3 regions of the Enterobacter sp. UNJFSC 003 genome follow, and region 2 is predicted to be linked to each of the others. Evidence: predicted binding sites of a transcription regulator. Region 2 holds the regulator's gene; each other region holds the start of a gene.

Region 1 (5,403 bases), on a different contig from region 2:
AGCCTGAGCAACGGTGATCGGCTCGCTCATATGATAGAAATGGCGAAACTCGCCATCACCCAGCGTGTGGTGCAACAACTCCCCTTTTTGCTGGGAAGCCATCCCCGGCGCCCCGACGATATGCAATACCGGAACATGCTCAGCAAAGCTGCCCGCGATGCCGTTCATGGCGCTTAACTCCCCTACTCCGAATGTCGTCAGCAGCGCGGCAAAGCCCTTACAACGGGCATATCCGTCGGCAGCGTATGATGCGTTCAGCTCGTTGGCACAACCCACCCAACAGATATCCGGGCTGTCTATCACGTGATCGAGAAACTGCAGGTTATAGTCGCCCGGTACGCCAAACAGATGATCGGCTCCACAATCTGTAAGACGGTCCAGCAGGTAATCGGCGACGCAGTATGGGGTACGCATAACAGGTGTCCTTCTGACGTTGACCTCACCTTGAGTATTAAAGAAGCGTGATGACTGTCCAGAAATGGCGGCAAGAAGGCCATGGAAAGAATGCTTTACAAAAAAGGCTGCGCTATTCTTCATTTCTTCACGCTAGTGTAAACGCATACACTGTTATTTCTTTTTCGCGCCAGGGGTCATGAGTATGGGTTATCAGCCGGACAAAAATCGTTACCAGACAATGCAGTACCGCCGCTGCGGACAGAGCGGGCTCAAGTTGCCCGCCGTCTCTCTGGGGCTTTGGCATAATTTTGGCGATGCGACGCTTATCGAAAATAGCCGTCAACTTTTACAGCGTGCATTCGATCTCGGCATTACGCACTTCGACCTTGCCAATAATTACGGTCCACCTCCTGGATCTGCTGAACGTAATTTCGGCCATATTGTGCAGGAAGATTTCCTGCCATGGCGCGATGAGTTAATCATCTCCACAAAAGCGGGATATACGATGTGGGATGGTCCCTACGGCGACTGGGGTTCACGCAAATATCTGATCGCAAGTCTGGACCAGAGCCTGAAGCGCATGGGGCTGGAGTATGTCGATATCTTCTATCACCACCGCCCTGACCCGGAAACGCCGCTGCGTGAGACGATGAAAGCGCTTGACCACGTGGTGCGACAGGGTAAAGCCCTTTACGTCGGGCTGTCTAACTATCCTGCTGAACTGGCCCGACAGGCTATTGAAATCCTGAACGATCTCGGGACGCCGTGCATTATTCATCAGCCCAAATATTCGATGTTTGAACGCGCGCCTGAAGAGGGATTATTGGATGTGTTAAAGGAAAACGGGGTCGGCTGTATTCCCTTTTCACCGCTGGCAGGCGGTCAGTTGACCAACCGGTATTTGAACGGGATCCCGGAAGACTCTCGCGCCGCCAGTGGCAGTAAGTTCCTGAGCCCGGACCAGATTACCGAAGAAAAGCTGGATAAAGTCCGCAAACTGAACGCGATGGCGGAAAGTCGCGGCCAGAAATTATCACAGATGGCGCTGGCCTGGATTCTACGCCATGACACGGTGACCTCTGTACTGATCGGTGCCAGTAAAACGATACAGATCGACGATGCCGTGGGCATGCTGGAGAACCGTCATTTTACTGCCGATGAAATGGCTACTATCGAAGAGATTCTGAACAGCTCAAAATAAAGTCGTTTTTTAGCAAAAAGTGCTCTCCCACAGGATTTCGGAGTTGAGGTGATGAAACGAATGTTTACCAAATCGTAAAATTGCATTAACAGGCCCCATAAAGGCTCCGATCGTGAAGGAGAAAGAGTATGTTCAGGTCACTGATTCTTGCAGCGGTACTACTGGCTTCGGCCCCGCTGATCGCCAATGCAGGCGAGATCACCCTGTTGCCATCGATTAAATTACAAATTGGCGATCGCGACAATTACGGTAACTACTGGGATGGCGGCGGCTGGCGCGACCGTGATTACTGGCACCGTCATTATGAATGGCGTAAAGATCGCTGGTGGAAACATGATAATGGTCGCCATCGCGGTTGGGATAATCGTAAAGCCTATGAGCGTGGCTATCGCGAAGGCTGGAGCGATCGTGACGATCGTCGAGGCGGTAGAGACCACGGCAGAGGTCATGGCCACGGTCACGGACACCACTAATCGCAAAAAGGAGCCTTTCGGCTCCTTTTTCTTTTTATAGCCCTAACGCTGTGCCGACCAATAGCCACAGATTAAGCGCCACCACCACCACCACGATGACCCAACCTGCTCTTTTCACCAGCGTGGTATTTACGAGGTCGCCCATTAACGATTTGTCGCTGGTAAAAATCAGCAGCGGAACCAGCGCAAGCGCGATACCAAAACTCAGCAGCACCTGGCTCATGACCAAGATCCGCGTGGGATCAAGCCCCATCAAAATCACAATAAATGATGGCAGCATAGTCACCGCACGGCGCACCCATAATGGGATATGGAACCGGACAAACCCTTGCATCACTACCTGCCCTGCCAGCGTCCCAACCACCGTCGAAGAGAGACCCGCCGCAACGAGGCTTAACCCGAATATTGTCGCAGCGGCATGGCTCAGCAACGGCTCCAGCGTTAAATAGGCCTGATCGAGATCGGCAATGCCGGTGTGCCCATTAAAGTGGAACGCCGCCGCCGCGGTCGCCATCATCGCGAGGTTAACAAAACCGGCAATCGTCATGGCGATGCCGACATCCCATTTCGTTGCTGAATACCGCTCTTTACGAGATCCACCGTTTAGATGCTGAGTAAGTGATGAGTGCAGATAAATAACATGCGGCATGATGGTTGCCCCCAACACACCGGCAGCAAGGAAAACGGCCTCAGAGGTCGGCAAGCTAGGGATAAGCATGCCTTTACTGAGCTGCACTACGTTTGGTTGCGAGAAAATTAGCTCAACAATATAGGCCGCAGCAACAAACAGCAGCAACCCGCCGATGACCCGCTCCAGCGGCTTTTGCCCTCGACGCTGAAGCATCAGGATAAGGAAAGTGGCTATCCCGGTCAGCACGGCGCCCTGGAGCAGCGACACGCCGAGGATCAGCTTGAAGCCAATAGCCGCCCCGATAAATTCAGCGAGATCGGTCGCCATCGCGATAATTTCAGCCTGTACCCAGTAAAGCCATACCGCCGGACGCGGATAGTGGTCACGGATCTGTTCCGCCAGGTTTTTGCCGGTAGCAATACCCAATTTCGCCGAAAGCATCTGAATCAGCATGGCCATAAAGTTAGCCCAGACAACCACCCACAGCAGCTTATAGCCAAAGCTGGCCCCGGCCTGAATATTGGTCGCAAAGTTACCCGGATCGATGTAGCCAATAGCAGCAATGAATGCAGGTCCCATTAATGCGAACCGTAACTTGCGCGCTGCCCTGCCACTGCTACCCTCTACGCGACTGTTTGTCATTTCTGCCTCTGGAAATATAGCCTTTGCTATGTTTAATGCTATCAAAGTGAGAATGATTATCAAGATCATTTGAGATGTTTTTGGTGATTACTCTGATAGCTGCAAACGATAGATGGGCAGGAGGTGCGACATCACAGAAAGTGAAAATGCGCAGTCTTTTGTGAAGCGTAGCACACAAACTTAACTTTTCACTCATTTACCTAACATAACAAAAATGTATTGTTGATCACTATTTTTGAGACTCGTCACAGGATGTAACTATAGTGTGGCCTTGATCTCGTTTTCTTTGCGCTTGTTACATAGAATGTGCACGGAAATTAAACCTGCCTCATATTTGGAGCAAATATGGACCGCGTCCTTCATTTTGTCCTGGCACTCGTTGTCGTTACTGCACTTGCATTGCTGGTCAGCACAGACCGCAAAAAAATTCGTATTCGCTATGTTGTTCAACTGCTGGTCATTGAAGTTTTACTGGCGTGGTTCTTCCTGAACTCCAACGTTGGCCTCGGCTTCGTGAAAGGCTTCTCCGAAATGTTTGAAAAACTGCTCGGGTTTGCTAACGAAGGGACAAACTTTGTCTTTGGCAGCATGAACGATCAAGGCCTGGCTTTCTTCTTCCTGAAGGTGCTATGCCCTATCGTCTTCATCTCTGCACTGATCGGTATTCTGCAACACATCCGTGTTCTGCCTGTGGTTATCCGCGCGATTGGTTTCCTGTTGTCTAAAGTCAACGGCATGGGCAAGCTGGAATCCTTCAACGCAGTGAGTTCCTTGATCCTCGGTCAGTCTGAGAACTTTATCGCGTATAAAGATATCCTCGGCAAAATGTCCCGTAACCGCATGTACACCATGGCGGCTACCGCAATGTCTACCGTTTCCATGTCTATCGTGGGTGCGTACATGACAATGCTGGAACCAAAATTCGTTGTTGCAGCACTGGTTCTGAACATGTTCAGCACCTTTATCGTACTGTCGATTATCAACCCATACCGCGTGGACGCCAGCGAAGAAAACATTCAGATGTCAAACCTGCACGAAGGGCAGAGCTTCTTCGAAATGCTGGGTGAATACATTCTCGCAGGCTTCAAGGTTGCAATTATTGTTGCCGCAATGCTGATTGGTTTTATCGCGCTGATCGCCGCATTGAACGCCCTGTTCGCCGCCGTGCTGGGCATCTCTTTCCAGGGGATTCTGGGCTATATCTTCTACCCAATTGCCTGGGTGATGGGTGTGCCGGCGCATGAAGCGCTGCAGGTGGGCAGCATCATGGCAACCAAGCTGGTGTCTAACGAATTCGTGGCAATGATGGACCTGCAGAAAATTGCCAGCACGCTCTCTCCGCGCGCTGAAGGTATTCTATCCGTGTTCTTGGTTTCCTTCGCTAACTTTTCTTCCATCGGTATTATCGCCGGTGCAATTAAAGGTTTGAACGAAGAACAGGGTAACGTGGTTTCTCGCTTTGGTCTGAAACTGGTTTACGGTTCTACGCTGGTAAGCGTCCTGTCTGCTTCTATCGCAGCACTGGTACTGTAACTCGCGCAGTAAAAAAACCGGGAGCCAGCAGGCTCCCGGTTTTTTTATCTCTGTCATTCGCTAAGCGGCGTGGGTTTACCTATCAAATAGCCCTGAAGATAATCCACGCCAAAGCCAAGCAACATCTCCCGCTGCTCCGTCGTTTCGACATATTCAGCGACCACACAGAGTGATTTCGTTTTCGCCAGATTACAAATCGACTGCACGATCATCGCATCCATACCGTCAGTACAAATATCTTTCACAAAGCAGCCATCAATCTTAATGATATCTGCCTGTAGCCGCTTGAGGCGCTCATAGTTGGCATACCCAGAACCAAAATCATCAATCGCGATGCGCAAACCGTATTCCCGCAGCTGCTGGATGTTCTTGATACTGCTACCGGAATTAGAAAATGCCTGCTCTTCAGTGATCTCGATAATGACAGCCTGGGGCGCAATACCATAGCGTTCAAAGAGCGAGATAATCTCTGCGGCCACCTCTTTGTGCATCAGCGTCATGGGCATCAGATTGACAGAAAAACGGGC
Region 2 (5,403 bases):
CGTGTCTGCGTGCCAAAATCGACATGGCGTCTCCGTTCATCGTGATGCGCGATCCGGTTCTGTACCGTATTAAGTTCGCTGAACATCACCAGACCGGTAACAAGTGGTGCATCTACCCGATGTACGACTTCACCCACTGCATCAGCGATGCGCTGGAAGGCATTACGCATTCACTGTGTACGCTGGAGTTCCAGGACAACCGCCGCCTGTACGACTGGGTACTGGATAACATCACCATCCCTGTGCATCCGCGTCAGTACGAGTTCTCTCGTCTGAATCTGGAATACACCGTGATGTCCAAGCGTAAGCTGAACGAGTTGGTGACCGACAAACACGTTGAAGGCTGGGATGACCCGCGTATGCCGACCATCTCTGGTCTGCGTCGCCGTGGTTACACCTCTGCTTCTATTCGTGAGTTCTGCAAACGTATTGGCGTCACCAAACAGGACAACACCATTGAGATTGCTTCTCTGGAATCCTGTATTCGTGAAGATTTGAACGAAAACGCGCCGCGCGCGATGGCGGTTATCGATCCGGTGAAGCTGGTTATCGAAAACTACCCGCAGGGCGAGAGCGAGCTGGTCTCCATGCCAAACCATCCGAGCAAACCGGAGATGGGAACCCGCGACGTGCCTTTCAGCGGTGAAATCTGGATCGACCGCGCTGACTTCCGCGAAGAAGCGAACAAGCAGTACAAGCGTCTGGTGATGGGCAAAGAAGTCCGTCTGCGTAACGCTTACGTGATCAAAGCTGAGCGCGTTGAGAAAGATGCAGGAGGTAATATCGTGACTATCTTCTGTTCTTACGATGCAGAGACCCTGAGCAAAGATCCGGCTGATGGCCGTAAAGTTAAGGGTGTTATTCACTGGGTGAGCGCATCACATGCGCTGCCGATTGAAATCCGCCTGTACGATCGCCTCTTCAGCGTGCCTAACCCTGGCGCTGCGGAGAACTTCCTGGAGACCATCAACCCGGAATCTCTGGTGATTAAGCAGGGCTATGCTGAGCCTTCACTGAAGGCTGCGGAAGCGGGTAAAGCGTTCCAGTTTGAGCGTGAAGGTTATTTCTGCCTTGACAGCCGACACAGCACGGCTGAAAAACCGGTGTTTAACCGTACCGTAGGTCTGCGCGATACATGGGCTAAGATCGGCGAATAATAACGCTGCTCTGGTCAATGAGAGACAAACGCCGCTTATTGCGGCGTTTTTTTTATTAACGATCATGCTATTAACGCATGAGAGGAATAGGGCAGGCCGGAAATTCAGGTCAATGGCGTGCTACTTATTTTTCAGAAAAAAGTTTGTGTATTTATCAAAATATAAATGGCAGCAAAAGAGGCCATTTACTCTGGCTATATTTGTTGATATTTATCGTAATGCCCCGCCAGCACTCGCTTTCCTGCAAATGTTACAAATCACTACTAATTATGTGCACTTCGTCATAATCCTGACTTCTCACGACTAAAAAGCATTGATAATTCGCGTCGCGAAAAATAACCTAAAGGCGGTAGTTATTTCGAGGGTATTTCTAACTACCCCTGACCATTAGGTCTTTTATATTTTCGCCGTTTAGGCGCTTTAATTCGTCAAAGAGGAATAATCTATGCGTACGTTCAGTGGCAAACGTAGTGCGCTGGCGCTGGCTATTGCCGGTGTGACAGCAATGTCGGGTCTGGTTGTTACACATGAGGCAAAAGCCGCAGGTTTTATCGATGACTCCACGCTCACGGGCGGTATTTATTACTGGCAACGTGAACGTGACCGTAAAGACGTTACTGAAAACAAATATAAAACCAACCTTTCTCACTCTACCTGGAACGCCAACCTCGATTTCCAGTCAGGCTATGCCGCGGATATGTTTGGCCTGGATATTGCCGCCTTTACGGCAATTGAAATGGCGGAAAACGGCGACAGTGCTCACCCGAACGAAATTGCTTTCTCCTCAAGTAACAAAGCGTATAAAGAAGACTGGTCCGGTGATAAAAGCGGTATCAGCTTGTATAAGGCCGCGGCAAAATTCAAATATGGTCCGGTATGGGCGCGTGGAGGCTATATCCAGCCAACCGGTCAGACGCTGTTAGCACCGCACTGGAGCTTTATGCCAGGTACTTATCAGGGTGCGGAAGCCGGTGCCAACTTTGACTATGGCGATGCCGGTGCGTTGAGCTTCTCCTATATGTGGACCAACGAATACAAAGCGCCGTGGCACATTGAGATGGACAAGTTCTATCAGAACGATAAAAAAAACAAAGTAGATTATCTCCACTCGCTGGGCGCGAAGTACGATTTCAAAAACGATCTGGTGCTAGAGGCCGCATTTGGTCAGGCTGAAGGGTATATCGATCAGTATTTTGCGAAAGCGAGCTACAAGTTCGATATCGTTGGGGGGCCGTTAAGCACCAGTTACCAGTTCTACGGCACGCGGGATAAAGCCAGCAATGGCACCGTTAACGATATTTATGATGGTACTGCTTGGCTGCAGGCGCTGACCTTCGGTTACAAAGTGGGTCAGGTTGATTTACGTCTGGAAGGGACATGGGTGAAGGCGGAAGGGCAGCAGGGCTACTTCCTGCAGCGTATGACCCCAACATATGCCTCTTCAAACGGTCGTCTCGATATCTGGTGGGACAACCGTTCTGATTTCAACGCCGACGGCGAAAAAGCGGTCTTCTTCGGCGCGATGTACGACCTGAAAAACTGGAATCTGCCTGGCTGGGCGGTGGGTGCATCTTATGCTTATGCCTGGGACGCGAAGCCTGCCGATATGGCCACACCGGATGCCTACTACGATCCTAACTATCGTCTGAAAGAATCAGCATACAGCCTGGACGCAATCTACACCCTGCAGGATGGCCGCGCGAAGGGGACCATGTTCAAACTGCACTTCACTCAGTACGACAACCATTCCGATATCCCGAGCTACGCGGGCGGTTACGGCAACATCTTTCAGGATGAACGTGACGTGAAATTCATGGTTATCGCCCCATTCACTATCTTCTGATGAACGCTCCGGCGGGCGTGTCCCGCCGGGATGGAGACCAACATGATCAAAAAAATCGTCATCGTATCGTTGCTGGCATCGGGGCTGGTGGCCTGCACTCAACCTCAGGCGCCGAAAGAAGATACGCGGCTGAAAGAGGCGTACAGTGCTTGCATGAATACAGCGGAAGGTTCGCCAGAGAAAATCGAGGCCTGCCAGAGCGTGCTCAATGTGCTGAAGAAAGAGAAGGCGCATGAGCAGTTTGCTACGCAGGAAAATGTTCGCGTGATGGATTATCAGGCCTGTATCCAGGCGCGTAAAACGGGTAACGATCAGGAAGTGACAAAGCGTTGCGATAAGATCTGGCAGGAAATTCGCAGCAGTAACAATTAATTCGCGATTTCTATGCCCGGCAAGCATTCGCTGCCGGGCTTTTTTTTGGCAAAAAAAAGCCAACCTTACGGCTGGCTCAGAGTATGAAAGCGAGCTTATTTTGCGTCATGCGCATGGTCATCTTCGCGGCAATCGCCTTCTGTACAGTGACCATAAAGGTACAGGCTGTGGTTGGTCAGGCGGATACCATGACGAGCAGCGATTTCACGCTGGCGTGATTCAATAGAATCATCGCTAAATTCAATGACCTTGCCGCAGTCGAGGCAGATCAGATGATCGTGGTGGTGCTGTTGGGTCAGTTCGAAAACAGATTTACCGCCTTCAAAATTATGACGGGTAACAATGCCTGCGTCATCAAACTGGTTCAGCACACGATAAACGGTTGCCAGCCCAATTTCTTCACCCATATCGATAAGACGCTTATAAAGGTCTTCCGCACTGACATGGTGATTGTCTGGACCCTGAAGCACTTCAAGGATTTTTAACCGAGGAAGCGTAACTTTCAGGCCAGCCTTCTTTAATGCGGTATTGTTGTCAGTCATGCGGAATCTGTCCTGTTGCTAAACGATTCACTTCTAAAGAAGAAGTGACAGAAAATGCACTTGGGATAATGCGTCTCATTATAGAACTGCCATGCCTAAATGAAAACTGCAAGTCTCAAGCAAAGTATGCTTATAAAAACGTGGTCTCACCGACAAACTTATTCGATGGCTCCCACTTTCTACCTGGGGGATATTGTACAGGTCTGAACGGAAAAGTTAAAAGTTTGTAGCAATTAATTTAATCGGTTTCACCTGGACAACGGGCGCAACCGGAGTTGCGCCGCAGGGTTATCAGGCGTTAAGGATATCGTCCAGGTTCAACTCTTCACGAACCTGCTTAACCCATTTTTCAACACGCTCCGCGGTCAGTTCTGGCTGGCGGTCTTCGTCAATCGCTAGGCCGACAAAGTGATCGTCATCTGCCAGACCTTTAGAGGCTTCAAAGTGGTAGCCTGCCGTTGGCCAGTGGCCGACAATCGCCGCGCCGCGCGGCTCAATGATGTCGCGGATGGTACCCAGCGCGTCACAGAAGTATTCTGCGTAGTCTTCCTGATCGCCACAGCCAAACAGCGCAACCAGCTTTCCGTTAAAGTCTACTTCTTCCAGCGTTGGGAAAAAATCGTCCCAGTCACACTGCGCTTCACCGTAGTACCAGGTCGGAATGCCCAGCAGCAGGATGTCATAACCTTCGAGGTCTTCTTTGCTGCTCTTGGCGATGTCGTGCACATCGGCAACGTCTTTACCGAGCTGTTTTTGAATGTTTTTTGCGATGTTTTCGGTATTGCCGGTATCACTGCCGAAGAAAATGCCGATGATTGCCATGAGTAAAATAACCTCTTGAAACTTAATAGTATGGTGGCACAATTTGTCCACGGATAAGGGCAATAATAGCAGAACAGGCAACCCTGCGGAAACAGCTATCACGCAGGACTGCACTCTGTGCTACATGAAATGGGAAATAAAGGGAATTTTCAGACTTATGCCTTGCCGCGCAACAGTTCAAGTTGGGCGATCAGCATCTCTTCAATCAGCTCGCTGCGGCTGATATTACGCGCGTCAGCCAGTTCATTCAGCGCATCGACGGCGTCAGCATTCAGCTTCAGTTCGACACGCTTAAGCCCACGAGTTTTATCGCGTTTAAGCTGGTTGCGTTTATTAATACGCAGCTGTTCATCGCGCGAAAGCGGATTCGTTTTCGGTCGTCCCGGTCGACGCTCATTCGCGAACAGATCTAGTGTCGTACGGTCCGTTTGTTCTTTGGCCATGATTCTGAGACTTCGGGGGAAACAAGCCGCCCTGCTATTGCCCGGGCGATAAGCGCGCCATCATACATCACCGAAATCGGCACGCCAACGACTGGAAGCCCGCAGCCTTCCAGTCGCTTTCTTTTTAATCAATTTGCCGTATCAGAAAGATAGCGACGGATAGCGCGCAGGACAGCATCTGGTTTTTCCGCGTGAACCCAGTGCCCGGCACCGGCAACCACATG
Region 3 (5,403 bases), on a different contig from region 2:
CGCCCCATGTATCAATACCAATGCTGTCGATGAGAATGCCGTCATTGCAGACGTTGGTTAACCCGGTGCGGATCTCGGCCTCCAGACCGTCGATATCCCAGGCGTCAAAACCCGCCTGCTTTTGCAGGCTGTTAGCAAAACGGTGCATTTCACGAAGCGAAAGCGTGCGCTGGTTACAGTCCCAGGTAGCCAACATAACGCGGCCGCTGGATGCGCCTAAATCGACTGCCACACAATGGCGAAAAGTCATGGTCGGGTCCTTCTTTAAGTCATTAGCGGTGAGTGTAAGAAAGGGAAGAAAAAGCCACCTTCTCGCCACTGACAGACGAAATCCGGGGCTGGCAAGAAAGCAAAGGTGAACGTGAGGAAGTTCACAGTTTCCAGTAATGGCGGGGTTTGTGGGCAGTGTGACGCTTACCGCATTTCCCGATCTTTCCGCCCGTTTCTTAAAAAACGGACAGGTTTTGCGAGGTTTGCTGCCGAAAATTTAAGGTGAGTCTGAAAGGCCTTAATTACTATTTTGAGAACATTTCTCATTGGTGGGGCCGTTATGACCGTACTACACAGCGTGGATTTTTTTCCTTCGGGTGGTTCGCCTGTTGCAATTGAGCCGCGGCTCCCTCAGGCTGCGTTTCCAGAGCATCATCATGATTTTCATGAAATCGTGATTGTTGAACACGGGACGGGTATTCATGTGTTTAACGGCCAGCCGTACACCATCAGCGGCGGCACGGTGTGCTTTGTGCGCGATCACGATAGGCATTTGTATGAACATACCGACAACCTGTGCCTGACCAACGTGCTCTATCGTTCACCGGAAGCGTTCCAGTTCCTCTCGGGGCTGAACCAGCTGCTGCCGCAGGAGAAGGACGGGCATTACCCTTCGCACTGGCGGGTCAATCAGTCCACGCTTCAACAGGTGCGTCAGCTGATAAGCCAGATGGAGAAAAGCGAAGAGGGGCAAGAGACGCACGCGATTGCTACGCGCGAGCTGCTGTTTATGCAGCTGCTGGTGCTGCTGCGCCGCAGTAGCCTGCTGGAAGGGCTGGAAAATAACGATGCGCGGCTGACCCAGCTGATGGCCTGGCTGGAAGAGCACTTTGCCGAGGACGTCTGCTGGGAAACGCTGGCGGATGATTTTTTGCTGTCTCTGCGCACCCTGCATCGTCAGCTGAAACAACACACCGGACTCACGCCACAGCGCTACCTTAACCGCCTGCGTCTGATCAAAGCGCGCCATCTCCTGCGCCACACGGATGACAGCGTTACCGATATCGCTTATCGCTGTGGTTTTGGCGACAGTAACCACTTTTCGACCCTTTTTCGCCGGGAGTTTAGCTGGTCACCTCGCGATATTCGGCAGGGCAAAGATGCGTCACTTCAGTAACGCGAAGGTAATCACCGTTTTATTGCCGCAAAAAGGCTAATAATGTCAGGTTATTCGCCGTTGAGGTCGTGGTGTGGGAGCTCAGATAATTCTTCGCAAAGATGATTTTTTTGTCTCCGCCGCGCAGGCCGTCGCGGTGGCCGATCGCTATCCGCAAAACGTCTTTGCAGAGCACACCCATGAATTTTGCGAGCTGGTGCTGGTATGGCGAGGCAACGGCCTACACGTGCTCAACGACCGACCTTACCGCATTACGCGTGGTGACCTGTTTTACATCCGCGCCGAAGATAAACACGCCTACGCCTCGGTCCACGATCTGGTGTTGCAGAACGTCATTTACTGCCCGGACAGGCTCAAACTCAACGTTGACTGGGCGGCCAATATTCCCGGCTTTCACGTTGCGAAAAGTACCCCGCACTGGCGCCTTAGCAGTCACGGCATGGCGCAGGTGCGGCAGGTGATTTCTCAGCTGGAGCAGGAGAGCCAGAAGAGCGATCCCGTGGCTAATCAGATGGCGGAACTGCTTTTCGCGCAGCTGGTGATGACCCTTAAACGCTATCGTTATGCCCCCGATAACCCCTCCGCCACGGCTCAGGAGGTACTGCTGGATAAGCTGATCGCTACCCTGGCGGGCAGCCTGAACAAGAGCTTCGTGCTGGAGAAATTCTGCGAACAGGAGCAGTGCAGCGATCGCGCGTTGCGCCAGCAGTTTCGTACCCAGACCGGGATGACGGTGAATCATTATTTGCGCCAGCTGCGCATCTGCCACGCGCAGTATCTGCTGCAGCATACGGAGCTGATGGTCAGCGAGGTGGCGATGCGCTGTGGGTTTGAGGACAGTAACTACTTTTCGGTAGTCTTTAATCGCGAGGTGGGGATGACGCCGGTTCAGTGGCGTCATCGTAGTCGAAAAGCCGCGTAATCAGCTCGCCATGCCAAGGCCGACAATGTTGGCCGCAATAATAATCACCACGCAGCCCAGGCTCAGCACGCCTACCGGACGTCGCCCGGCGTTGTTCCACTCCTTCAGCACCAGCCCAACCAGCCCACCGCACAGCACATAGAAGCTCATGTGCAGCATCCAGCTCATGTAGTCATACTGCGCTGGAATGCTGGCGTGGCCCCAGGCGTAAAAAAAGAACTGCAGATACCACATCAGTCCGCCGAGTGCGGAGAGCAGCACGTTGGTAATGATGAGTGATTTTGCCAGCGAAAAGTCGGCTTTTACCGACAGATTCTTTACGTTTGCCAGACGAATGAAGCAAAAGCCAAGGTTAACCAGCGCACCGCCGCCCATGATCACCACATAGCTTGGCAGCGCAACGTACAGCGGGTCGACGCCCAGCGCGGCAGCCGCTTCATGCATCGGCTTGGCGGCGTTCATCGCAAATGACATACCGGCCGAGAAGATGCCGCACATCACCGCCAGCACCAGACCTTTCTTCAGGTTGAAGTCTTCAGCCTTGATGCCCATTTGACGCTCTTTGAGCTGCCCCGCGCGGGTGACAATCCCTACGCCGATAACGGCGACCAGTACGCCCAGCAGCGTCATACGCCCGCCTTCGGTGTTGATCAGCACGTCGAAGTTGCCGTTGAGAATCGGCGTCATCAGGGTGCCGACGATAAGCGTAATGCCGATCGCGATACCAATGCCCATCGACATACCGAGATAGCGCATGGTGAGGCCGTAGTTGATATTACCGATGCCCCACATTGCCCCAAACAGAAATACTGGCAGCAGGGTGGAGGCGCGGAAGGAGGAGAAATAGCCCCAGAAATCGGGCAGCAGCATGGCGCTAATGGTCCACGGCAAAATCAGCCATGACACCGTACCGCCGACGGACCACATGGTTTCCCATGACCAGTGTTTGACCTTTTTAAACGGGGCATAGAAACAGGCTGCACTGGCTGCGCCTATCAAATGCCAGAAAATACCCATCGTAATCGCATGATTCATTTTTACATCCTCATCGTTTTTATAGTCGGTGGCTTCCCGCCGACTTGATGAGTGTAAAAATTAGGCGGTTTGGGAACCTTCAGAAGGTTGCCGCACTTTCGTTTTGAATGGCAATCAGCACGTTAACCGCGTGAGCAGACTCACAATTCCTTCATTTCTCAAAAATCGAATAACCTTATAAAAACTACGGCATTGATAATCATTTTCAATATCATTTAATTAACTATAATGAACCAACTGCTTACGCGGCATTAACAGCTGTGCCGCCCGACAATAATGGAGAGGATTATGAGTTATACACTGCCATCCCTGCCGTATGCTTACGACGCACTGGAACCGCATTTCGACAAGCAGACGATGGAAATCCATCACACTAAACACCACCAGACCTATGTGAACAACGCGAACGCCGCGCTGGAAAGCCTGCCAGAGTTCGCTAACCTGTCTGCAGAAGAGCTGATCACCAAACTGGACCAGCTGCCAGCGGACAAAAAAACCGTTCTGCGCAACAATGCGGGCGGTCACGCTAACCACAGCCTGTTCTGGAAAGGCCTGAAAACCGGTACCACCCTGCAGGGCGACCTGAAAGCCGCTATCGAGCGTGATTTCGGTTCTGTAGACAACTTCAAAGCGGAATTCGAAAAAGCCGCTGCGACCCGTTTCGGCTCTGGCTGGGCGTGGCTGGTACTGAAAGGCGACAAACTGGCGGTAGTGTCTACTGCTAACCAGGATTCCCCGCTGATGGGTGAAGCTATTTCTGGCGCTTCCGGTTTCCCAATCGTGGGTCTGGACGTGTGGGAACACGCTTACTACCTGAAATTCCAGAACCGTCGCCCGGACTACATCAAAGCCTTCTGGGACGTGGTGAACTGGGACGAAGCAGCAGCGCGTTTCGCCGCTAAAAAATAAGGTTGCATTGACGCCTGTGAGAAGCGAGTCTGATGACTCGCTTTTTTTGTATCTGCAGAAAGGAGCAGCGATGCATTATCCGGTGAACGTGTTTACAGGCAAGGTAAGGGATTACGACGGCAGCCGCCCGAGCGCCATCGCAAAAATTCAGGTCGACGGTGAGCTGACGTTAACCGACCTCGGGCTCGCGGGTGACGAGCAGGCCGAAAAGAAAATCCACGGCGGGCCCGACCGCGCGCTGTGCCACTATCCGCGCGAACATTATCAGCACTGGATAACGGAATTCCCCGCGCAGTCCGAGCTGTTTGTCGCCCCCGCGTTTGGCGAGAACCTCTCAACGGTAGGGCTGACGGAGAAAAACGTTTTTATCGGCGATATCTTCCGCTGGGGCGATGCCTTGATACAGGTGACGCAGCCGCGCTCGCCGTGCTTCAAGCTCAACGTCCATTTCGGCATCAGCGATATGTCCGCACAGTTGCAACGTGCGGGCAAAACAGGCTGGTTGTACCGCGTGGTATTGGCAGGGCAGGTTTCAGCTGACGTGCCGCTCGAACTGGCGTCGCGCCTAAGCGATGTGTCGGTCTATGACGCCTGTGCGATTGCCTGGCATATGCCGTTTGACGATGAACAATATCACCGCCTGCTTTCGGCTGCGGGATTATCCACCAGCTGGACCAGAACGATGCAGAAGCGGCGTTTAAGCGGCAAGATCGAAGATAATTCGCGGAGATTGTGGGGAAGATAGTTACCCCCCTCCGGGGAGAGGGGATGCTACTACGAACGCTTATACAACGGCAGCCACAGCGTTAACCGTAAGCCGCCCAGCGGGCTGTCGTCGGCTTTCACCCAGCCACGGTGCTGCTGCATGGCGGTTTCAACAATCGCCAGCCCCAGCCCCGTTCCGCCAGATTCGCGATCACGCGCCTCGTCGGTGCGGTAGAAGGGCCGGAAAATCTGCTCGCGATCTTCCGGGCTGACCCCAGGACCGTCGTCATCAACGATGATGGTGATCCCGTCTTTATCCACCGAAAACGCCACCTCAATCTTCGTGTGCGAGTAGCGCAGGGCGTTACGCACGATATTCTCCAGCGCGCTTTCCAACGCGTTGGGGTTACCGTACAGCGGCCATGGCCCCGGCGGGAAGTTGACG

What was found. The regulator Fur, encoded in region 2, represses iron uptake genes when iron is present. The targets are predictions, from matches to a motif close to ATAATAATGAGAACNACTATCAA.
Region 1: V5P19_RS00775 (Nramp family divalent metal transporter) is a predicted target of Fur. The motif match lies at 3,384-3,406, and genes of this name have one in related genera.
Region 3: sodA (superoxide dismutase [Mn]) is a predicted target of Fur. The motif match lies at 3,537-3,559, and genes of this name have one in related genera.

Annotation. Positions count from the first base shown of each region.
Region 1 covers NZ_JBAKHK010000001.1:162,879-168,281, reverse strand. Annotated here, with positions in the region: gene ipdC (indolepyruvate decarboxylase) at 1-414, opposite strand, end outside; gene mgrA (L-glyceraldehyde 3-phosphate reductase) at 599-1,597, shown strand; gene V5P19_RS00780 (DUF2502 domain-containing protein) at 1,726-2,070, shown strand; gene V5P19_RS00775 (Nramp family divalent metal transporter) at 2,105-3,343, opposite strand; gene nupC (nucleoside permease NupC) at 3,689-4,876, shown strand; gene V5P19_RS00765 (EAL domain-containing protein) at 4,930-5,403, opposite strand, start outside.
Region 2 covers NZ_JBAKHK010000017.1:47,988-53,390, reverse strand. Annotated here, with positions in the region: gene glnS (glutamine--tRNA ligase) at 1-1,157, shown strand, start outside; gene chiP (chitoporin) at 1,603-3,000, shown strand; gene chiQ (ChiQ/YbfN family lipoprotein) at 3,046-3,372, shown strand; gene fur (ferric iron uptake transcriptional regulator) at 3,468-3,914, opposite strand; gene fldA (flavodoxin FldA) at 4,206-4,736, opposite strand; gene ybfE (LexA regulated protein) at 4,892-5,179, opposite strand; gene ybfF (esterase) at 5,308-5,403, opposite strand, start outside.
Region 3 covers NZ_JBAKHK010000011.1:49,416-54,818, reverse strand. Annotated here, with positions in the region: gene rhaB (rhamnulokinase) at 1-250, opposite strand, end outside; gene rhaS (HTH-type transcriptional activator RhaS) at 551-1,387, shown strand; gene rhaR (HTH-type transcriptional activator RhaR) at 1,461-2,309, shown strand; gene rhaT (L-rhamnose/proton symporter RhaT) at 2,310-3,344, opposite strand; gene sodA (superoxide dismutase [Mn]) at 3,633-4,253, shown strand; gene yiiM (6-hydroxyaminopurine reductase) at 4,261-4,998, shown strand; gene cpxA (envelope stress sensor histidine kinase CpxA) at 5,028-5,403, opposite strand, start outside.